Regions from separate parts of the Fusobacterium sp. FSA-380-WT-3A genome, predicted to be linked through region 1. Evidence: riboswitches for the same ligand, from Rfam matches in the RefSeq annotation. Region 1 holds a riboswitch; each other region holds the start of a gene.
The links. Region 1 has a riboswitch for lysine ahead of HF862_RS01180 (Na+/H+ antiporter NhaC family protein). Riboswitches for the same ligand answer to the same signal wherever they lie in the genome.

Region 1 (8,281 bases):
ATAAACTCTAAATAACGACTAAATTACAAAGGAGTATTACTATGAAGAAAAAATTATTATTTTATTTTTTATTTTCTACTTTAGCTTTAGCTAGTGTAGATGTAAAGACAATATCAAAAAATGAAGAAACAGAAAAATATAAATATGAATTTTCATATCCTGAATTTATTTTAAATGAAAAATCTTTATCAGTAAATAATGAGATTGAAAAAATTGTTAATGATAATATAAAAGGGTTTAGAAAAGAGGGAATGAATAATCCACATAAAAATAGACCTTATGAAGCTAAGATGATTTTTAAAGAGTTCAAAAATAATTTTGGGATAACATCTACTTTGGTAATGAATTATTTTTATACAGGAGGAGCTCATGGAACAACAGGACTTACTTCTTATAATATAAATTCAGAAACAGGAAAAAATCTAGCTTTTAATGATATTTTTTCTAAAGGAGCGAAAAAATATTTTGAGCAAGAGATAATTAAAAAAATAGAATCTGAGTTAAGAAAACCTTTAGAGAAAAGAGATGTTAATTATTTTGGTGAAAAAACAATGAGGGCTGTTGATTTGGATAATGCTGTTTTGTTTTTTAGAGGAAATGAATTTGTAATTAGATACCAACAATATGCCATAGCACCTTATTCAGAAGGTACACCAGAATTTACATTTACAAAAGAGCAAATAGAAAAATATTTAAAAATATAGTGGAGTGATATTATGGGAGCTTTAACAGGATTAAAAATTTTAGATTTTTCAACATTATTACCAGGACCTTATGCTACTCTTATGTTAGGGGATTTAGGAGCTGATATTATAAAAATAAGTGCTCCTGATAAAAAAGATATAGTGGCTGATTATCCTCCTTATATAGATGGTTGTGATATTACTGCCAATCAAGCTTGGCTTGGAAGAAATAAGAAAAATCTTTTTCTTAATTTAAAAACAGAAAAAGCTAAAGAAATTATATATAAATTGATAAAAGAATATGATATAGTAATTGAACAATTTAGACCTGGAGTAATGGATAGATTAGGATTTGGTTATGAAGATTTGAAAAAAGTAAATCCTAAAATTATATATTGTTCTCTAACAGGTTATGGACAAACAGGACCTTTAAAAAATAATGCTGGCCATGATATAAACTATCTTGCTAGAAGTGGAAATATGAATTATTCAGGAAAAGAAAATATAGGCCCTGTGTTAACAAATATGCAAATAGCAGATATAGGAGTTGGTTCTCTTCATTCTGTTATAGGTATTCTCTCTGCTGTATATTTCAGAGAAAAAACAGGAAAAGGACAATATATTGATATATCTATGTTTGATGGACTTATTCCATTTCATGCTATGGAAGGGGCAAGTTTCTTAGTTAATGGAATAGAACCACAAAGAGAAAAAACAAGACTTAATGGTGGAAGTGCCTATGATTTTTATGAAACAAAAGATAATAGATATTTAAGTGTTGGTTCTCTTGAACCAAAATTTTGGGAAAACTTTTGTAATTGTATAGAACTTCCAGAACTTATCAAAGAAACAGTAATGCCTGAAAATGTAAAAGAGATGAAAGAAAAAATTAGAAAAAGATTATTAGAAAAAACTTTAAAAGAATGGCTGGATATATTTGAAGGAAAAGATGTTTGTGTAGAACCTGTTTTAAATATGAGGGAAGCTTTGTTAGAAGATGAACATATAAAAGATAGAAAATTAGTTGTAGACGTAAAAGTAGCTAATTCTCAAGAAAAAATTGTAAAGCAAATGGGAACTCCATTAAAACTTTCAGAATGTCCTATAGAATATAAGGAAAGTGGATATCCTTTAGGTTACCACACAAAAGAGATACTTGAAAAATTAGGATATTCAGAAGAAGATATTAAAAACTTAATAGAAGTTGGAGCAACATCTCTGTATGAAAAATAATTATAAAAAATATTATAAATCTCCTATTGGACTTCTAGAAATAATTTATGATGAAAATTATATAAATTCTGTGGAGTTAATAGAAAATATAGATTTTGAAAATAATCAAAGTGATGATATAGGAGAAAAAGCCGTAAAACAATTAAAAGAATATTTTTTAGGACAGAGAAAAAAATTTGATTTACCATTAAACTTTAAAGGAACAGATTTTCAAATAAAAGTTTGGAAAGAATTGGAAAAAATTCCTTATGGTGAAACTAGAACTTATAAAGAAATTGGTATAAATGTAGGATGTCCAAAGGGAGCTAGAGCCATAGGAAATTCTAATAATAAAAATCCATTTATAATAGTAATTCCATGTCATAGAGTTATAGGAAGCAATGGGAAATTAGTTGGATATGCAAAAGGATTAGATATAAAAAAATATCTTCTTGATTTTGAAAAAGAAAATATATAAATAAAAACGCTAAAGAGAGGAAAAATCCAATCTTTAGCTTTTCTTTTATTATTTTTTCTCTTCTTCTTTTGGAAGAATAAGATTTAGTAATAAAGCAAGTAGAGTTGACATTACAACACTAGAACCAAATATTAATTTTATAATTTGAGGAAATTGAGCAATAGCTTGTGGTACTTGACCTATCCCAGAACCTAAAGCTACAGATAATCCAACTATTATCATTGTTCTTCCAGTAATTCCATTTTTACTGATAATTTGTATTCCAGTCATACTTATCATAGAGAAAACTGTTATAGTTCCCCCACCGATTACAGCTGAAGGAATTGTATTTATTATAGCTCCAAATTTTGGCATAAAACCAGCTATTAATAAAAATGTAGCAGCCATTCCTATTACATATCTACTTACCACTTTTGTTAATACTACTAATCCAACATTTTGTGAATATGTTGCTGTTGGAAAAGAGTTTAAAGCAGAAGCTACTAAAGCACTGAAACCATTTCCAATAACTCCACCAGACAACTCTTTATCAGTAACTTCTCTATTCATTCCTCCTAAAGTGACAGCAGATAAGTCTCCTACAGCTTGAATAGCAGTTACAAGATACATAATAGACATAGCTATTATAGAACCAATTTCAAATTGAGGTGGTCCAAATACAAAGAATTTAGGTAGAGCAAACCAAGAAGCTTCTTTTACAGGAGTAAAATCTACAATTCCTAAAAATAAAGAGATTATATATCCAATAGTCATTCCAATTAAAATTGAAGATAATTTTGCAATTCCTTTAGTATAGTGATTAAAAAATAAAACTATTCCTAAAACTATTAAACTTATAGCCCAGTTTTCATAAGAGCCATATGTAGGACTTCCAACTCCACCAGCCATATAATTAATTCCTATAGGAAATAGAGATAAACCAATGGAAAAAACTACTGTTCCAGCTACTAAAGGTGGAAAAAATTTTCTTATTCTTTTTAAATATCCTCCAATTAAAATAGAAACTACTCCACCCATTATTTGAGAACCAAATAATATTGGCAAACTTCCTGAACCATCAGACAAAATTGCTAAAGTAGTTGGTAAAAATCCAAAACTTACACCCATTACTACAGGTAATTTAGACCCTGTTTGCAAACCAAAAATTCCAATAGGATAAATTTGTATAAAAGTGGCAATGGCAGCAGTTAACATAGAACATTGAATCAAAATTGTAATGATGTTTTGGTCTAATTTTGCAACTCTAGATACAATTAAAATGGGAGCAACATTTCCTACAAACATAGCTACAATATGTTGAAAGGCTAATGGTAGAGCTTCTAAAAAAGAAGGTTTTCCATCTATTTTGAATAACTCACTAGATTCTGTTAAATTTTTATTTTCCTTTAACATTTTTCCTCCATAAAAACAAATGTAATATTTTAAATACAGAATATTTTATCATATTTTTTTAATAAAATCTAGTAATGAAAAAAATGTTGATTATAAAAAATTAATTTATAATCAACATTTTGTTTTATTATTTTATTATGTTAAATTAGATATGTCTTTTTCTTGTTACTAATAAAATAACTACAAGAGCTATCATTCCAAAAGGAAGAGCTAAAAATAAATTTCTAGTATATCCTACAATAATATATGAAATAAAAGATATAGCAGCTACAGTTAGAGCATAAGGTAATTGAGTATAAACATGGTTTACGTGATTACTTTGAGCTCCAGCAGAAGCCATTATAGTAGTATCAGAAATTGGTGAACAGTGGTCTCCACAAACAGCTCCAGCCATGCAAGAAGAAATTGCTATTATCATCATTTGATGGTCACCATCAAATACAGCAACAACTATTGGAATTAAAATTCCAAATGTTCCCCAAGAAGTACCAGTAGCAAAAGCAAGTCCACAACCAACTAAGAATATAATAGCTGGTAACATATTCATTAAAGAACTAGCTGAAGTTTCCATAAAATGAGCTACATAAGGAGCTGCTCCTAAACTATCAGTCATAGCTTTTAAAGTCCAAGCAAAAGTAAGAATTATTATAGCTGGAACCATAGCTTTAAATCCTTCTGGAATACAACCCATACAGTCATGAAAACTTAAAACTCTTTTTACAGAATAAATAATTATTGTTAATATCATAGCAAATATACTTCCTAAAGAAAGTCCTAATGAAGCATCACTGCTTGAAAAAGCTTCTACAAATGTAGCTCCACTAAAAAATCCTCCAGTATAAACCATTCCAATTACACAACAAATAATTAATAAAATAATAGGAATTACTAAATCTAATACAGAACCTTTTTTATTTTCTTGAACTTCTTCTGTAACAAATGAACGGTCAGCAGTTGTAAATAAATCTCCTTTTAAAGCATTTTCTTCATGAATTCTCATTGGTCCATAGTCTACATTAAAAATAACTAATGTCACTAACATAAAAATTGTAAGAAGAGCATAGAAATTATAAGGGATAGCTTGAATAAATATAGAAAATCCATCTTCTCCAGGAACAAATCCTGTAACTGCTGCTGCCCAAGAAGAAATAGGAGCAATGATACATACTGGAGCTGCTGTTGAATCTATAATATAAGCTAGTTTTGCACGAGATACATTATATTTATCTGTAACAGGACGCATAACACTTCCAACAGTTAAACAGTTAAAATAGTCATCAACAAATATTAAACAACCTAATAATATTGTAGCAAGTTGAGCTGATATACGAGATTTTATTTTTTTACTAGCCCACAAACCAAAAGCTAATGACCCCCCAGCTGCATTCATAAGACAAACCATAGTTCCTAAAACAACTAAGAAAATTAAAATTCCTACATTATAACTATTTGAAAGAACTGAAATAAATCCATCTTGTAAAATGTGAGTAGCAGTTTTTTCAAAAGTAAATCCTGAATAGAATAAACCTCCAACAGTTATTCCTATAAATAAAGAACTATAAACTTCTTTAGTTATAAGAGCAAGAACTATAGCTACTACAGGTGGTACTAATGACCAAAATGTAGAATAAAGTGCTGGTTGATAAGTTTCTTCTCCAGCAAAAGAAAAGACAGATAGCAGTAAAAACATTGAGCATATTAAAATGCTTCTAATAAAACTTTTTTTCATAAAACCCTCCATATTTATAAAAAATTAATGTTGACAAATAAAAAAAGCCACAATTAACATGAGGCTTCACAAAAATGAGTTATATTCAATTAGTGATAATGATAAAACTAATTTACTTTGATAGCTCTCCACAAATTTGTGACAGTCTATTACATATTTTGTAATAGCCCAAGAATTATATGGTGTAGTATAATTCTTTCGGCAATTTCCCCTTTTGTCTAAATAACAGTTCACCAACTTTTTACATTTAGATTACTCTTGAAAATTGCAACCTCTATCCTCTAGCTTATTTACTTTTGTGCATTATACTACTTATTTATATAAAAGTCAATACAAAAGTTAAAAAATATATTTTTATAAAATAAATAAAAAATATAAATATAATCTATCATATAAAACTGTTGTAATTTTTTATAAAGTTATAAAAAAATATATTGAATATACTAAAAATATATGATAATATATGTTAATATTTAAAAAAAGGGGTGAGTGTGATGAATTTTATATTTTTATCTCCAAATTTTCCAAAAAGTTATTGGAATTTTTGTAGAGGATTGAAGAATAATGGAGTTAATATATTAGGGATTGGGGACGCAGAATATGACAGTTTATCTCCAGAGTTAAAAAATTCTCTTAATGAATATTATAAAGTTTCATCATTAGAAAATTATGATGAAGTTTACAAAGCTTGTGCTTTCTTTGCTTTCAAATATGGAAAAATTGATTGGATAGAAAGTAACAATGAATATTGGCTATTAAGAGACGCTAAACTTCGTACAGATTTTAATGTAAATACAGGATTAAAAAATGATAGAATAGCTGGTATAAAATATAAAAGTAAAATGAAAGAGTTTTATGCTATGGCAGGAGTAAAAACAGCTCGTTATCATATAGTTGATAATTATGAAAATTCTTTAAATTTTATTGAAGAAGTTGGTTATCCTGTAATTGTAAAGCCAAATAATGGAGTTGGAGCAGCTGCTACTTATAGACTTGATAGTAATGAAGAATTTAATTTTTTCTATGAAACATATGATAAACAAGTGGAATACATAATGGAAGAATTTATAAATGGAGAGTTACTTTCATATGATGGAATAGTAAATAGTAAAAAAGAAATAGTTTTCGAAACTGCTCATGCTTATCCTATTCCTATTATGGATATTGTAAATGAGAAAAAAGATGTTAGTTATTATTCTTATAGGGTTATCCCAGAAGATTTAAAAGAAACTGGTAGAAAAACTGTCCAAACTTTTGATACAAATAGTCGTTTTTTCCATTGTGAATTTTTTAGACTTTTGGAAGATAAACCAGGATTAGCAAAAAAAGGAGAAATATTAGGTCTAGAAGTTAATATGCGTCCACCTGGAGGATATACTCCTGATATGATGAATTTTGCTAACAATATAGATGTTTATCAAATTTGGGCAAATATGATTTGCTTTGATGAAGGAAGATTTGACCCTAACTCAAGACCATATCATTGTATTTATGCTTCAAGAAGGGATGAACATAATTATGTAAATTCAAGAGAAGAGATTTTAGAAAAATATAAAAATAATATAGTGATGATAGAAAGAATGCCTGATGTATTTTCTGCAGCTATGGGAAATGATATGATTACTGCAAGATTTGAAACATTAGAGCAATGCCTAGAATTTGAAAATGATTACTTAAAACAATACTAGAAAAAGGGGGAGAGAATATGCATATAGCTTATTATAGAGAATACAGCCATTCTTTAGGAAGAGATATGGAGTTTAAAGTTTATGGACATAGTGGAAAACCTTGTGTGGTTTTTCCGGCTCAAGATGGAAGATTTTTTGATTATGAAGGATTTGGAATGGTTGAGTGTATAAAAAATTATATAGAAGAGGGAAAAATTCAACTATTTTGTGTTGATAGTATAGATTTAGAAAGTTGGTCTAGAAAGAATGGGGATTATCAACAAAGAATAGAACAACATGAAAAATGGTTTAACTATATAATTAATGAAGCTATTCCTAGATTTAGGGAAATTTATCAAGAAACTTCTGGAAACTACTATTATGGAAAATTTTTAACAACAGGATGTAGTATGGGAGCATATCATTCAGCTAATTTCTTTTTCCGTCGTCCAGATGTTTTTGATAGTGTTATATCTTTAAGTGGATTATATGATGCTAATTTCTTTTTTCCAAACCACTTCAATGAATTAGTTTATAATAATTCACCTGTTGAATTTTTAAGAAATATGCCTTGGAATCATCCTTATCTAAATATGTATAGAAATTCTAAAATAATAATCTGTGTTGGACAAGGTAGATGGGAAGAGGAATGTATTAGAGATACAGATTATATGAAAGAAAATCTTGAAAGACTTCAAGTTCCAGCATGGATAGATTATTGGGGATATGATGTTGACCATGATTGGCCATGGTGGAGAGTACAACTTCCATATTTTTTAAGTCATATATTATAAGGAGCGAATTATGATTATCAAAGAGGAAATTTTTATAAAACCTTTTAAAGAAAATAGACTTTTACATATTTATTTACCTGATGATATAGAAGAGGGAGAAAGATTTCCTGTTATGTATATGTTTGATGGACATAACCTTTTTTATGATTCTGATGCTACATATGGTAAATCTTGGGGTATAAAAAATTTTTTAGACTCTGTTAACGGAAGAGTAATTATAGTAGGTATAGAGTGTAATCATGAAGGTAATATGAGATTATGTGAATTTTCACCATACTCTTTTACAGATGAAGAGTGGGGAAAAGTAAAAGGATTTGGTAAAAAAA
Region 2 (8,281 bases), on a different contig from region 1:
TATGAATTACAAAGTAATCCTAATTGGAAAGAATTAATAACAGTTAAATCTCATTTAAATGGAGAAGATGTTAGTATTTACAATGCACCTTTAGGTTCTCCAGAAGATGCTAATAGAAAAACAAGAGCAGCTAGAGCTTTAGCTGAAGTTATAGGATGTTGTACTCATCGTTGTACAGGGTCAGAAGCTTTTGCTGGTTTAGGACCATGTACTTATGATATGGATCAAGATTTAGGAACTAATTATTTTGATAGGTTTATGAAATTTTTAGATTATGTTCAAAAAAATGATTTAACTTGTACAGTTACAGTTACTGATGTAAAAGGATTAAGAACTTTACCACCACATAAACAACCAGATAGAGATTCTTATGTTCACATTGATGAAATAAGAGATGATGGTATTGTAATTAGTGGATACAAATGTAATCAAACAGGTATTTTATTTGCTCATGAAATTATTATAGTACCTACAACAGCTATGCAACCAGAAGATAAAGATTTTGCTTTAGCATGTGCTATACCAGCTGATTCTCCAAATATCACTTTTGTTTTAGGACGTACACCTCAAGATAAAAGATTCTTTGAAGTAGGAGGAGATATAGAAGGTATAGATTTAGGTAAAAAATACGCTGACCATCAAGCAATGGTTTATTTTGATAAAGTATTTGTACCTAATGAAAGAGTATTTATGTGTGGAGAAACTAAGTATGTTGGTCGTCTTCTAAGTTATTTTACAGCTGTTCACCGTCTAACAGCTGGTGGATGTAAAGCTGGTGGATGTTCAGCTCTTTGTGGAGCAGCTAGTTTAATAACAGAAATGGTAGGAGTTCAAAAGGCAGGACATATAAAAACAAAACTTACAGAGATGGCTATGGTAGCAGAAACTGTATATGCTCTATCGATAGCTTCAGGAGTAGAAGGTTTTAAGCATCCAAGTGGTTTCTGGATACCTAATCCATTATTATCTCATACATGTAAATATACTTGTACAAAAATGCCTTTTGATGCTGTTCGTTATGCTAGAGACATTATTGCTGGATTTGGAGAAACAGCTCCTTCAGAATTTGATATGCGTTCACCAGAAATTGGAGAAATTTGTAGGAGAGCTTTTAATCCTGGAAATCCAGAATATGATTCTTTTGATAGATTAAGAGCAGTTCGTTTCATAGAGCATATGGTTAGAGGTTCTAACTGGACAGCAATGGCTCTTCATGGTGGAGGAAACCAAGAAGCTTCTACAGTAATGGCTCGTTCATTTACAGATTGGAAACATCTTCAAAATATAGCTAAAAGTGCTTGTGGAATTACAAAAGATGAAAGTAAAAATGATGAGATTATTGATGATATTGGAAGAAGAAATGGACGTATTTGTACTATAGGAGATTTACCTAGAAGTGAAAAATAATTAAATAGAAAATTAATTTATAAATTTTAATAAAAAATTATTAAATATTATAAAAATTAATAAATGAAAATTTTATAAATTAAGCAATAAAAGGATTGTTATAATAAAATGTTTCTAATTTCTTAGTTATCTAAGAATTTTCAGAGTCATTAAAATATAACAATCCTTTTTTACTAAATTATATTAATAAAAATCCAAATGACAGTATAAATTATAACAAAAATTAAGAAAAATTTTATAGATTTTTTTAAATCCCATTTATTAAATTCTACCAATGAACATTTATTGTAGATTTCTTTGTTATAATAAACTTCAATTTTTTCACCAATATTTTTTTTAGAATATTGAAATAAACCTGATTCTAAGGTTTGAACTTTCTTTTTTTCTTTTTTATTTCCAATTTCAATTATCAGTCTTTTTAGAGGAGTAACTTCAACAATTTTTCCTGTAAGTTTTTCTCCAGCTCTAATTTTGTTTCTCCTTTTCACATTTTGAAAAATAAATATTAATAATATTATAAAAAAGATTATTTCTAAGATTTCCCACATATTTTCACCTTTATTTTAAATTATTTTTTAAATTTTCATAAGCTTTGAAAATATTAGCTATTTGGATTTTAACTCCAATTTTAATAGCATTTTCATCTATCATAAATTTGTCATTATGTAATGGCTCACAAGCTCCAATACTTTCATTTCTAACACCTAAATAAAAGAAAGCTCCAGGAACTCTTTCAAGATAATAAGAAAAATCTTCTGCCCCCATTTCTGAATATTTTTTAGTAATAACATTTTCTTTTCCTAAAACTTCATTTCCAACTTCTTTGACAATATCCACATATTCATCATGATTTATTAAAGCATTATAACTATTTCTAAAATTAACAATAGCTGTAGCTCCATATCCTTTTGCTACAAATTCACTCATTTCTTTAATTCTTTGTTTATTGTATTCTCTGCTTTCAGTAGAAAGAGTTCTTAAAATTCCTGTAACTTCAACTTCTCCAGCTACTATATTTTCTTTTGTTCCTCCCTTAATAGTACCAAAAGTTATAACTACAGAATCTCTAGCATCTGTATTTCTAGAAACAATAGATTGGATAGAACTAATAATTTGAGCTGTAGTAACTATAGCATCAACTCCCTCACTTGGAAAGGCTCCGTGAGTACTTTTTCCTATAACTTTTATTTTTACTCCACAAGAAGAAGCAAACATAGGTCCATATTTAATACCTATACTTCCAACATTTACAAAAGGGTCAACATGAAGTCCAAATATAGCATTTACATTTTCTAAAACTCCCTCTTCTATCATTGGAAGAGCCCCACCAGTAGTTTCTTCTGCTGGTTGAAAAATAAGTCTGATATTACAAGGAATTTCATCTTTTATTTCTGATAAAATTTTGGCTACTCCTAATAAAACTGTGTTATGAACATCATGTCCACAAGCATGCATTTTTCCAACATGCTCAGACTTAAATTCAAAATCATTATTTTCTAATATTGGTAAGGCATCAATGTCTCCTCTTAAAGCAATGGTAATAGTAGAATCTTTTCCAGGAATATCAGCTACAATTCCACTTTTTCCAATATTTGTTTTATAATTTATATTAAGTTCATCTAAAGTTGAAGAAATATATTTTGTAGTTTTTGGTAAATCAAAATCTAACTCAGGGATTTTATGTAAATCTCTTCTAACTTTTATAAACCAATCATTAAATTTATCTATATTATTTAAAATTAAATTATTCATAAAAACCTCCATAAATTAATTAATAAGAATTATAGCAAAAAAAAATCTATAAAACAATAAAAATTATAAAAAATAAATTTATATAATATATAGTTTAAGATATAAAATTTATATTTTATTTTTTATAGAAATTGTTATAAAATGACAACAATAAAATAAGAAACGGATTGAGGAGCAAATGACAAAAGTAATTATGTTGAGTTACCTAACTTTGAGATATAATGAAAGGGGATTTTGCCGAAATCTAAAAATTATAGGGAGGATTTTTAGGTTGGGAATATGGAGAATATCCATATAACTGTCATTGATATTCAATGTTGTGCTTTCTGTTGTGTTATTCATTGTTGTGATACTAAAAATAAATTATATTATCTCAAAATGAAATATAAACCAACAGATAAGTCTGTTGGTTTTTTATTTTAAAATAAAAAAGGAGATAATATATGAGAGTAGTATTAAAATATGGTGGTTCTAGCGTAGCAACTATTGAAAAAATTAAAGCAATAGCTGAATATGTAGTGAACTTAAAGAAAACAAAATATGATGAAATTATAGTTGTTGCTTCAGCAATGGGAAAAACAACAAATGCCCTTATTGCTATGGCAAAAGAAATCTCTGATTCACCAAATCAAAGAGAACTAGATTCACTTTTATCTACAGGAGAACAACAAACAGTTTCTCTATTGTCAATAGCTATAAATTCTTTGGGACAAAAAGCTGTATCATTAACAGGGTATCAAGCTAATGTAAAAACTGTAGGAGTTCATACAAAAAGTAAAATCAAAAATATTGATACAGAAAAAATAGAAGAATATTTAAAAGATAATAATGTTGTTATAGTAGCTGGATTTCAAGGAATAAATGACCACGGAGATATAACTACATTAGGAAGGGGAGGTTCAGATACAAGTGCTGTTGCCTTAGCTGCTTCTCTAAAATGTGAATGTAGAATATATACAGATGTTGAGGGAATTTATAGTGTTGACCCAAGACTTTATAAAAATGCTAAGTTTTTAGATAAAATTTCTTATGAAGAAATGATGGAAATGGCTAATTTAGGAGCTGGAGTTATGGAAACTAGAGCTGTAGAAATTGGAAAAAAATATAATATACCTATTTTTGTTGGAAAAACTTTAAGTGAAACAGGAGGAACTTGGATAATGGATATGAATGACGTATTAGAGGATAAATTAGTAACAGGAATTAGTATAACAAAAGAGATAATAGTAACAACTCTTTCAAATATTAATTATTCTAGTGAAAAAATAGCAAAAATATTTACAATAATTAATGAAGTAGGATTAAATATAAATATGATTTCTCAAAATGTTTCAAATGATAATAAAGCTAAAATATCATTTAGTTGTGTAGAGGGAGAAAAATATTTATTAGACCAAGCTATTGAAAGAATAAAAGTGGAATTACCTTGTATAGAGTTAGGATATAATGATAACTTAGCAATGATTTCAATAGTAGGCGTAGGAATGATAAATAACTCTGGAGTATCTGGTAAATTTTTCTCAGCTTTAAGTAGAGCAGGAATAAATTTTTATCAAGTAACAACATCAGAGATAAGTGTTTCATGTAGTATAGAAAGAAAAGATATAAATAAAGCAGTAGAAGTAGTAGCAGAAGAATTTAATTTATAGAGAATAATTTGAGGAGGATAAATATGAGAGTTGCTATTGTAGGAGCTACAGGATTAGTGGGAAGTACATTTTTAAAAGTTTTAGAGGAAAGAGATTTAGGAATAACAGAGTTATATTTATTTGCTTCAGCAAGAAGTGCTGGTAAAAAAATAACTTTTAGAGGAAAAGAATATACAGTAGAAGAATTAACAGAAAATAGTTTTGATAGAGGGATTGATATAGCTCTATTTTCAGCTGGTGGAGATATAAGTAAAAAATATGCTCCAATAGCAGCTTCAAAAGGATGTTTAGTAGTTGATAACTCTTCAGCTTGGAGAATGGACCCAGAGGTTCCATTAGTTGTACCAGAAGTTAATAAAGAGGCAGCGTTTACAAATCATGGAATTATAGCAAACCCAAACTGTTCAACAATTCAATGTATGGCTCCATTAAAAGCTTTAGCTGAAAAATATGGATTAAAAAGAGTAATATATAATACATATCAAGCTGTATCAGGTACAGGACAAAAAGGTGTAGAGGATTTACAAAATGGATTAAAAGGATTAGCTCCTAAAGTTTATCCACATCAAATTGTAAATAACTGTTTACCTCATATAGATGTATTTATGGATAACGGATATACAAAAGAAGAAATAAAAATGATAAATGAAACAAGAAAAATATTAGAACTTCCTGATTTACCTGTAACAGCTACTTGTGTAAGAGTTCCAGTTATAAATTCTCACTCAGTATCAATTACAGCTGAGCTTAATAGTGAATTTGATATAGAAGAAGTAAAAAAAGTTATTGGAGAATATGAAGGAATTATATTAGTAGATAATCCTAAAAATAATGAATATCCTTTAGCTACAGAAGCTAGTGGACAAGATAAAGTTTTAGTAGGAAGAATAAGAAGAGATTTCAGTACAGAAAATAGTGTAAACTTATGGACTGTAGCAGATAATATAAGAAAAGGGGCAGCTACTAATGCTGTTCAAATAGCAGAATTATTTAGAGATATAAAAAATAAATTAGCTTAAGGAGATAAAAATGTCAATTTTTACTGGTTCAGGTGTAGCCTTAGTAACACCTTTTACAAAAGATAATCAAGTAAATTATAAAAAATTAGAGGAATTATTAGAATTTCATTTAGAAAATAAAACAGATGCTATAGTTGTGGTTGGAACTACAGGAGAAGCTTCAACAATGACAGAAGAAGAGAGATTAGAAGTTATAAAATTTACTGTAGAAAAAATTAATAAAAGAATACCAGTAATAGCTGGAACAGGTTCTAACTGTACAAAAACAGCTGTAGAGTTTAGTAAGAAAGTTGAAGAATTAGGTGTAGATGCTCTATTAGTAGTTACTCCTTATTATAATAAAGGAAATGAAAATGGAATATATGAACACTATAAATCAATAGCCTCAGTTGTAAAATTACCAATAATATTGTATAATGTACCTGGTAGAACTGGTGTAAATTTATCTATAAATCTTTTAAAAAGATTAGCTTGTATTGAAAATATTGTAGCTATAAAAGAGGCTAGTGGAAATATGTCTTATACTACAGAAGTAGCAAGACAAGTTCCAGAGCTTGATATATATTCAGGAAATGATGATTTAACAGTTCCTATTTTATCAGTAGGAGGAAAAGGAGTAATATCTGTATCAGCTAATATTATTCCTGAAATTATTCATAATATGGTAATGAGCTTTTTAAATGGTGATATAAAAGAAGCTTGTAGATTACAATTAGGATATAATGGATTATCTAATGGAATGTTTATAGAGACAAATCCAGTTCCTGTAAAAGAGGCAATGAATTATTTAGGATATGAAGTTGGACAATGTAGATTACCTCTAGGAGAAATGTATCAAGAAAATAAAGAAAAATTATATGAAATAATAGAAAGACATGAGGTAAAAAAATGGAGTTAATTATACATGGAACAGGAGCTATGGGAACAGTAGTTTCAGACTTAGCTTCTCAAGATAAAGAGATAAAAATTACAGGTTTTGCTGATGAACTTACGATAGAAAAAGGAGATGTCATTATAGATTTTTCTCATTTTTCTAGATTAGAAAGTTTATTAAATTATTCAGAAAAAAATAGAATTCCTTTAGTAATAGCTACTACAGGATACTCTGATGAGGTTTTAGAAAAAATAAAGGAAACTTCAAAAAAAATTCCTATTTTAATATCTTCAAATATGTCTTTAGGTGTAAATTTAATGCAAGATATATTAGAAAGAATAGTTCCAATTTTATATGGAAATTATGATATAGAACTTATAGAAAAACATCATAATAAAAAAGTTGACTCACCTAGTGGAACAGCAAAAACTATGTTGGAAGTTATAGAAAAAGGTTGTTCTGAAAAAATGGAAAGAGTTTATGGAAGAGAAGGAATTAAAAAAAGAGAAGAAAATGAAATAGGGGTTCATGTTGTTAGAGGTGGAACAATAGTTGGAGAGCATTCTGTTTTATTTTGTGGAAATGATGAAATAATAGAGATAAAACATACAGCTCTTTCTAAAAAAATATTTGGAATAGGGGCTATTAAAGCTTCAAAATTTCTTGTAGGAAAAGAGCCTGGTCTTTACAGCATGAAAGATATATTTAGTAATTTATAATTAGGAGGACAGATGAACGGAGTAAATACAGTAGAAGAAATAATAGCATTTATAAAAAATTCTACTAAAAAAACACCTGTTAAAGCTTATATAAATGGAGAACTAAATAATTTAGAAACTTCAGCTAAAGTTTTTAAAGGTGATGGTTCTTATATAATTATAGGAGAATCAACAGAAATAGAAAAAATATTAGAAAATAATAAAGAAACTATAAAAGATGTATATATAGAAAATGACAGAAGAAATTCTGGAGTTCCTATGCTTGATATAAGAAATATCAATGCTAGAATAGAGCCAGGAGCAGTAATAAGAGATAAAGTTACAATAGGTGATAATGCAGTTATAATGATGGGAGCAGTTATTAATATAGGAGCTATTATTGGAGATGGAACAATGATAGATATGGGAGCTGTATTAGGAGGAAGAGCTACTGTTGGAAAAAATTGTCATATAGGAGCAGGAGCTGTATTGGCTGGAGTAGTTGAACCACCTTCAGCAACACCTGTTATAGTAGAAGATGGAGTTTTAATAGGAGCTAATGCTGTTGTTATAGAAGGTGTTAGAATTGGAAAAGGAGCTGTTGTTGGAGCAGGGGCTGTAGTAATAGAAGATGTACCAGCAGGAGCTGTAGTAACAGGAAATCCAGCTAAAGTTATAAAAACTGTTGATGAAAAAACATTAGAAAAAACTCAATTAGTTGATGATTTAAGAAAATAAAAAACAAAATGTAGGAGGAGTTTTATTTATGGTAATAAACCAGAATGTAGCAAAACTTAAGTATTCTTTAATCAGATTACTTAATGAAGAATCTAGAAAATATGAAAATTCTATTGATTTAACTATAGGAGAACCAGATATTCT
Region 3 (8,281 bases), on a different contig from region 1:
AATAAAAGTTATGTCAGAAGAGTTAAATTTAACAAAAACAGCAGAAAAATTATATACATCACAGCCCTCTTTAACTTATAGATTAAATAAATTAGAGGAAGAGTTAGATGTAGTTTTATTCAAAAGACTTTCTACTGGAATAGTTTTAACTAAAGAGGGAGAATATTTAGCTGAATATTCTAAAAAATTTCTTTTAGAATATGAGATAATGAAGAAAAATATAAAAAATATAAAAGATTCAGAAGAAAGGAAAATAAATTTAGGGATAAGTACAACAATGGCTAAATATAAATTAGCTTTTATTTTACAGAGCTTAAAAGAAGTATATCCTCAAATAAAAATTAATATAATTTCAGGAAATAGTTATCATGAACTACCAAAATTATTAAAAGAAGAAAAAATAGACATTGGAATTTTAAGAGGGGATGTTCCATGGAATGAAGAAAAATATATTGTTTCAAAAGAGCCTTATGGAATAATATCTCAAAAATTATTAAAAATAGAAGAACTAGAAAAAATACCATATATTCAATATGAAACTAATACTGTAGTAAAATCTAGAATTTTTTTAGATGAATGGAGTAAAATTTATTTGGGAAAACCATTTCAAGGGGAAATAATAAAGGTTAACTCTACAGAAGCTTCTTTGGAAATGATAAAAAGTGGAATTGGTTGGACAGTACTACCTAAAATTCATATGCAAAATTTTAAAGAGCTAAATTTTTTCCCTATGGTTAAACTTAATGGGGAACCTTTTGAGAGGGAGACATATCTTTTAGTAAAAAGAGAAAAATTAAAGGATGAAAATATAAAAAAAATTGTAGAAAATATTTTAGAAAATAAAGAAAGATATTTTAAATAAAAAATAAAAAAATAGAGGGGGCTGTTATACAACACCCTCTTTATTTTATTATTTAACTAAATTTTCTCCATCCATTTCTACAGGTTTTTCAATTCCTAATATATTTAACATAGTAGGAGCAATATCTGCTAATTTACCATCTTTTAAATGTATATTTTCTGTATGATTAGATACATAAATAAATGGTACTTTGTTAATAGTGTGAGATGTGAATGGAGCTCCTGTTACAGGGTCTACCATAAGTTCGGCATTTCCATGGTCAGCTGTAATTAATAAAGTTCCATCTAATTCAAGAATTTTTGTAGCTACTTTTTTAACACATTCATCAACAGCTATTATAGCTTTTTCAGTAGCTTCAACAACACCAGTATGTCCAACCATATCTGGATTAGCATAGTTTACAATAAAAACATCATACTCATTACTATTTAAAGCTTCTATTAATCCTTCAGTAACTTCATAAGCTGACATTTCAGGTTTTAAATCATAAGTTGCTACCTTTGGAGAAGCAACAAGTTTTCTAACTTCTCCTTCATATTGAGTTTCTACTCCACCATTAAAGAAGAAAGTAACATGAGCATATTTTTCAGTTTCAGCTGTTCTAAATTGTTTTAAACCAGCTTTAGAAATAACTTCTCCAAATGTATTTTTAATTTCTTCATCAACATATATAACTGGAGCATCTATTGTAGAATCATATTGTCTCATACAATACACTTTAACAGGAGCTATAGCTCTTTCAAAATAAGAAAACTCTTTATCATTTAATGCTCTTGTAATCTGTCTAGCTCTATCAGGTCTGAAGTTGAAGTTTATAAATACATCTCCCTCTTTAATTATTCCTTCTTTATCAATTATTGAAGGTTCAACAAATTCATCTGTAACTCCTTTGTTATAAGAAGTTTTTATAGCTTCTTCAACAGAAGAAAATTCTAAACCATTTCCAATAGTCATATTATCATAAGCTCTTTTTGTTCTATCCCAGTTTTTATCTCTATCCATAGCATAGTATCTTCCTGAAATAGTAGCTATCTTTCCATAATTTAATTCAGACATTTTTTCTTCAGTTTGTTTTAAGTATCCAGCTCCTGAAGTAGGGGCAGTATCTCTACCATCTAAGAAAGCATGTAGATACATAATTACACCTTCTCTTTTTCCCATTTCTAAAAGTCCAAAACAGTGTTCAAGATGAGAGTGAACTCCTCCATCAGATAAAAGTCCTCCAATATGAACTCTATTATTATGTTTTTTAGCATATTCAAAAGCTTCTTTTAAAGTTTCAATTTCAAAGAAAGTTCCATCTTTGATATCTTTACTTATTTTTACTAGAGGTTGATAAATAACTCTTCCAGCTCCAATATTTAAGTGTCCTACTTCTGAGTTACCCATTTGTCCAGCAGGTAATCCAACATATTCTTCAGAAGCATTTAATTGGGAATTTGGATAATTTTTTAAAAGGTTTAAAAAATATTCTGGATGTGCATTTTTTATAGCATTAACACATGTATCACATGTGCTTATTCCCCATCCATCTAGTATCATTAACATTAATGGTTTTTTTGTCATCTTTTTTCCTTTCTATAATAATATAAAATAATTATAAAGCTGCTTTAATAATGTCGTAGAAATCAGTTGCTTTAAGAGAAGCTCCTCCAATTAATCCACCATCAATATCAGCTTGAGCTAATAATTCTTTAGCATTGTTTGGTTTCATAGAACCACCATATTGGATAGTGATTTCATTAGCAACTTCTTCTCCAAACATTTCAGTAAGTTCTTGTCTAATAGCTTTATGAGTTTCTTGAGCTATTTCTGGAGTAGCTGTTTTACCTGTTCCTATTGCCCAAACTGGTTCATAAGCTACAACTATTTTTTTAGCTTCTTCTTCAGTAAGACCAGCAAATCCTCCTCTAATTTGAGTTTTGTTAACTTCATCAGTTCTTCCAGATTCTCTATCTTCTAATTTTTCTCCAATACAAAGAATAGGAGTCATTCCATGAGCTAACACAGCTTTTACTTTTTCGTTTATAAATTCATCAGATTCTTTAAAATATTCTCTTCTTTCTGAATGTCCTAATATAACATATTCAACACCTAAATCTTTTAACATAACTGGTGAAACTTCTCCAGTATATGCTCCTGAATCTTTAGGATATACATTTTCAGCTGCTATTTTAATATTGCTTCCTTCTACTGCTTTAACAGCATCAGATAAAGCTGTAAATGGAGCTCCAATTACTATTCCAACAGAATCTATTCCTTTAACAAGTTCTTTTAATTCTGTTAACATTTCAACAGCTTCTTTATTTGTTTTATTCATTTTCCAGTTTCCTGCAATTATTGTTTTTCTCATAAATAAATCCTCCTAAATATTTTTATCTTAATAACTAATTTTATCACATTCTAAAAAAAATTTCTAATTTTCTATAAGTTAATAAATAAATATTTTTTGATTAATTTTTATCCGTTATTAATTTAATTACTATTATTTGATGATTGTTCTTCTAAAATAATGTCGCTTTTATAATTTTCGATATTTTCACTTAAAAGAGACAACATATCAGAGATTTCAAATTCTAAAATATCAAAAGAAGTTTCATAATCTCCTTGTGTCAGAGCTTTTATGAGTGAATTATAACTTTCTTTAAAATCGTCTAAAAACTCATTATACCCAAAATATAAATAATCTATATAAGTATTTTCTTTTAAACTATATAAAAGATTTAAAGTCCAGTTTAAAAAACTTAATATTTCATTTATTTTCATATCATAAGCTATTTCTTCAAGGTCAAACTCTTCTAAGGTTTTTAAACTTTTAAAATATTCTTCTATATATTCCTCTAATAAATATAAAGATTGAAATAAAATATTTCTGTGACTTTTTGTATAAATTTCTATTAAAGATACTTTTGAAATATCAACAATAGAAGTATTAGAAAGTATAACCCCATCAACCACTATTTTTTCTAATATTTTGTCCTCTCCTTTAAGTTTTTTTGTGATTTCATTTATAATTTCTCCAAAACTATTATATTGTTTTTCTAGAATGTACTCTTTGTTATCAATTAATATTGTCATGATTCTCCCCATAATTATATTTTTTAAAACTAGATGCCATAGAAAAAGAAAAGACAGTTATAGATTTTACTTTTCCCCTATTTTTTATTTCTTTTTTTAATTCTCTTATAGTGTTTCCAGTTGTTATTACATCATCTATTATTAAAATATTTTTATTTTCCACTTGAAAAGGAATATAAAAAGCTTTATTTATATTAAATTTTCTTGAATTTTTATCCAACAAATGACTCATATGTTTTGTATTTTTTATTCTCGCTGCATCATGATATTTTATATTTAAAATATCTAAAGTATAGGATACTTGATTAAATCCTCTTGAAAATAATCTTTTTTTATTTAAAGGAACAGGAATGATAACATCTATATTATTTTCTTCTATCACTTTTTTTAAAGTTTTTTCTATAAGTTTTCCTAAGAAAAATCCAATATATTTTCTATTTTGAAATTTATAGTTTTTTATTAAATTTCTGAAACTTTTATCATAGTTAAAAATATAGTATACATCATTAAATTTTTTTAATGAATTATTATGTAAAAAATTTTCTTTACAATTATTACAAATATATATTTCACTGTTAGATAGAAGATTATTGCAGACACTACATCTATTGTTAAAGAAAAATTTTCTAAGGTGCAGGTTTAGGTTCTGGAACATTTTTCACCTTCTTAAGTTCTTTATCAACAACTTTAGCTGAATAAATTTCTGTATATCCACAATCAGAACAAATTTTTAGATAGTAAGTTCCAAATTCAACTTTTAATTTTGAATCTTTTTCAGGAAAAATTGCTGTTTTTACATAATAATCGCTGCTTCCACATTTTGTACATCTAAAATCCAATTTCATCACCCCACAATATGTTTTCAATCCAATAACATTTACCATTTTCATCAAATGCTATTGCATCAAATCGGATATTAAAGTTTTGTAGTTTATTTATTGCTATAAATTCATTAGCACTTAAAAACATTCTTCTTAATTTTTTCTTAGAAATAGCTTCAAAACCATTTCCAAATTTTTGATTACTTCTTTCTTTTACTTCTACAAAAATTATTAGATTGTCCTTTCTTAAAATTAAATCAATTTCTCCAAAATGAGAATAAAAATTTTTTTCTACTAATTGAAAACCTTTTTTTTCTAAAAAATTTAATGCTAAATTTTCAAAATATTCTCCTTGAACTCTTTTATTTAAAAATTTTTTCATTTTAAACCTAACTTTTTTCTTAAGAGTTAGATAAAATTTTCTTTAAAAAAGTTTTTCTATGAATTTCTAGAGGTCCTTTTTCTAATAAAATTTCTCTATGAAGTTTTGTTCCATAACCTTTATGTTTTTCAAAATGATATTCAGGATATATTTCTGAAAATTTTAACATTATTCTATCTCTTGTAACTTTAGCTATTATAGAAGCTGTAGCTATTGATAAAGATTTTCCATCACCTTTTACAATACACTCTTGATTACCATTATAATTTTTTATTAATTTATTTCCGTCTACTAAAACAATATCATAATCAATATTTTGGCTTTTAATATCTTCAATAGCTCTATTCATAGCTAAAAAAGTGGCATTTAAAATATTAACCTCATCAATTTCTTCTACAGTAGCTATTCCAATTCCAACATCACAAAAAGTTAAAATTTTTTCAAATAAATTTTCTCTTTTCTTTTCTGATAATTTTTTAGAGTCATTAATATCTTCAAAAAAATCATGATATTCTCTTATTCTTACAGCAGCAGCTACTACAGGGCCAGCCAATGGACCTCTTCCAGCTTCATCTACTCCTAAAATTATTTTTCCTTTTTCAATATCAAATTTATATAGTTTACTCATCTTTTCTCCTATAACTTTATATTAATTTAATTTTAAAATTTTTATTTTTGTAGAATAAGTATTTTAATTTTATTAAATTCTTTTCAAAATAAATTTATATTTAATTATAACATTCATAGAAAGAAAAATAAATAAGAAAATGAAAAACAAAATTGACAATAAATATAAAAAATGTTATTATATGTATTGGACAATTTAATATTTTCAAGGTAGAGGTTGCAAAAGACATTATTAGATAATAGGAGTTTAGCAAGCATAGATTATTATTGAAAGGGAATTTTGCCGAAAGGTTTAAAGAGCTAACTTTAGACACTTGGGATTATAGAGAACATCTATAAGACTGACATTAGTTTACTAGTGTAGAGCTATCAATTAGATTATAAATTATATAGTTTATTTTATATTTTCTGCCTTATATTTTAATAATATAAGGCTTTTTTATTGAGGAGGATTAAGTGACAAACAACGAGAGAAGAGGAGTTTTTATAGAGGTATTAAAATTATCTCCTATTGTTTTATTAGGAATTTTAATGGTTGGTATAAAATTGGACTTTTTGATAGCAGCTCCAATTTCAACTATATATGTAGCAATAATTGCTTGGTTAACTGAAAAATTTTCTTTTAATGAAATTGTAGAAAAAGCTGTAAATAGTGTAAAGGAAATTCAGTTAGTGTTTTTTATTTTAATGTTAGCCTATGCTATGGCTGAAGCTTTTATGGCTAGTGGAGTAGGAGCTTCAATAATTATTATGTCTTTAAATTTAGGTTTAACAGGAAAAACAATAGCTGTTACAGGAATAATTGTTACAAGTGTTTTATCTATTACAATAGGAACATCTTGGGGAACTTTTGCAGCTTGTGCTCCTATATTTTTATGGTTAAACCATATAGTTGGTGGAAATATTCTATTAACTTTAGGGGCTATTGCTGGAGGAGCTTGTTTCGGTGATAATATAGGGCTTATTTCAGATACTACAGTTGTAAGTTCTGGAATACAAAAAGTAGAAGTTATACATAGAATAAGACATCAAGGAGTTTGGTCTTTAGGATGTCTTATAGTTGGGATAATAACTTTTTATGTAGTATCAGTTATGATGGGATTACCAAATATAAGTGGAAATGTAAATGAGGCTATCAATCAAATTCCTGATAATGTTTGGGAAGTTTTAAAGTCTGAAAGAGAGTCGGCAATTATTCTTTTGAATCAAGTTAAAGATGGAGTACCTTTATATATGTGTTTACCCTTAATTTTTGTTTTAATATCAGCAATAAAAGGTTTTCCAACATTAGCTTGTCTTTTTATAGGAATTATTAGCTCTCTAGTATTTGGTTTAATATCAGGAACAATTCCAAATATTTCAGAATTTTTAGATTTAATGTACACAGGTTTTTCAAGTGCTGGAGCAAGTGTTATTATAATGATGATGTGGATAACAGCTTTTGGTGGAATTATGGGAAGTATTAATGCTTTTGAACCATTATCAAGAATAGTAAAAAGAATATCTAAAAATGTAAGACAACTAATGTTTTACAATGGAGTTTTTTCTATATTAGGAAATGTAGCTTTAGCTGATGAGATGGCTCAAATAGTTACTATAGGACCAATAATAAAAAATTTAGTTGATGAAACTGTAGAGGGAAGTGAAGAGGAAAAATATAAATTACGTCTAAGAAATGGATGTTTTAGTGATGCTATGGGAGTTTTTGGTTCTCAATTTATTCCTTGGCATACTTATACTGTATTTTTTACAGGAATAGCTTCTGTTGTTTACCCTCTTTATGAATTTAGGCCAACAGATATTATGAAATACAATTTTCTTTCTATAATAGTTGTAATTTCTATATTAATCTTGACTTTAACAGGATTAGATAAATTTATTCCATTATTTAATATTCCTGAAGAACCAAAAGTAAAATTAAAAAAATAAAATTTTATAATCAATAAATTTTCTATAAGGTAGTTTTGTTAGAGAGTTTGAATAATAAAGATAATATTAAAAAAGTGAGTTTATTATTTTTGATGAAGTAAATAAGAAATATTTTTATGAAAATAAATTTTTTCTTATAATAAAAAATAAAAGGGATATTGCAAAAATACAATATCCTTTTTATTTTGATTAAAATTTAGATTTTTTTCCAAAAATTTTTTAATTCAGTTACTTTATCAGTATCTTTTAAAACATCTCCTTTTCCATAAGCAGAAACATCTATGTTTCCAATGAAATCCCATTTTAAATATTCACATATACATTTGAATTGTCTTTTTATAATATCATATTCTTCATCACTTAGTTCAGCAGCTCCAACAGTAACCAAACCTATTTTTTTAGATTTTCCTCCTAAAAATTCGCCTTTCATATATATTCTATCTATTGCTGCCTTCATTTGAGAAGTTATTCCCCACCAATAAACTGGAGAACCAAAAATAATAACATCAGATTCAAGGATTTTTTCAGCTATCATTTGTCCATCATCTTTTGTAATACAATTTCCACCAGATGTTTTACAAT

Region 2: it holds a riboswitch for lysine, as region 1 does, so the genes downstream of both, HF862_RS06425 (aspartate kinase) here and HF862_RS01180 (Na+/H+ antiporter NhaC family protein) in region 1, are expected to answer to the same signal.
Region 3: it holds a riboswitch for lysine, as region 1 does, so the genes downstream of both, HF862_RS03810 (Na+/H+ antiporter NhaC family protein) here and HF862_RS01180 (Na+/H+ antiporter NhaC family protein) in region 1, are expected to answer to the same signal.

The regions. Positions count from the first base shown of each region.
Region 1 is NZ_JABAFQ010000001.1:239,356-247,636, forward strand. Features, by position in the region: gene HF862_RS01160 (DUF3298 and DUF4163 domain-containing protein) at 42-704, shown strand; gene HF862_RS01165 (CaiB/BaiF CoA-transferase family protein) at 717-1,916, shown strand; gene HF862_RS01170 (methylated-DNA--[protein]-cysteine S-methyltransferase) at 1,906-2,373, shown strand; gene HF862_RS01175 (uracil-xanthine permease family protein) at 2,422-3,765, opposite strand; gene HF862_RS01180 (Na+/H+ antiporter NhaC family protein) at 3,911-5,494, opposite strand; lysine riboswitch at 5,608-5,779, opposite strand; gene HF862_RS01185 (acetyl-CoA carboxylase biotin carboxylase subunit family protein) at 5,989-7,182, shown strand; gene HF862_RS01190 (esterase family protein) at 7,200-7,955, shown strand; gene HF862_RS01195 (alpha/beta hydrolase) at 7,966-8,281, shown strand, end outside.
Region 2 is NZ_JABAFQ010000009.1:22,269-30,549, reverse strand. Features, by position in the region: gene HF862_RS06445 (4-hydroxyphenylacetate 3-hydroxylase N-terminal domain-containing protein) at 1-1,407, shown strand, start outside; gene HF862_RS06440 (hypothetical protein) at 1,581-1,955, opposite strand; gene HF862_RS06435 (M20 family metallopeptidase) at 1,966-3,159, opposite strand; lysine riboswitch at 3,319-3,492, shown strand; gene HF862_RS06425 (aspartate kinase) at 3,603-4,808, shown strand; gene HF862_RS06420 (aspartate-semialdehyde dehydrogenase) at 4,832-5,827, shown strand; gene dapA (4-hydroxy-tetrahydrodipicolinate synthase) at 5,838-6,725, shown strand; gene dapB (4-hydroxy-tetrahydrodipicolinate reductase) at 6,716-7,420, shown strand; gene dapD (2,3,4,5-tetrahydropyridine-2,6-dicarboxylate N-acetyltransferase) at 7,433-8,137, shown strand; gene HF862_RS06400 (pyridoxal phosphate-dependent aminotransferase) at 8,166-8,281, shown strand, end outside.
Region 3 is NZ_JABAFQ010000003.1:146,069-154,349, reverse strand. Features, by position in the region: gene HF862_RS03850 (LysR family transcriptional regulator) at 1-862, shown strand, start outside; gene gpmI (2,3-bisphosphoglycerate-independent phosphoglycerate mutase) at 911-2,428, opposite strand; gene tpiA (triose-phosphate isomerase) at 2,460-3,215, opposite strand; gene HF862_RS03835 (hypothetical protein) at 3,338-3,940, opposite strand; gene HF862_RS03830 (ComF family protein) at 3,924-4,595, opposite strand; gene HF862_RS03825 (zinc ribbon domain-containing protein) at 4,567-4,785, opposite strand; gene HF862_RS03820 (YraN family protein) at 4,769-5,143, opposite strand; gene HF862_RS03815 (ribonuclease HII) at 5,163-5,771, opposite strand; lysine riboswitch at 5,974-6,147, shown strand; gene HF862_RS03810 (Na+/H+ antiporter NhaC family protein) at 6,302-7,699, shown strand; gene HF862_RS03805 (flavodoxin family protein) at 7,896-8,281, opposite strand, start outside.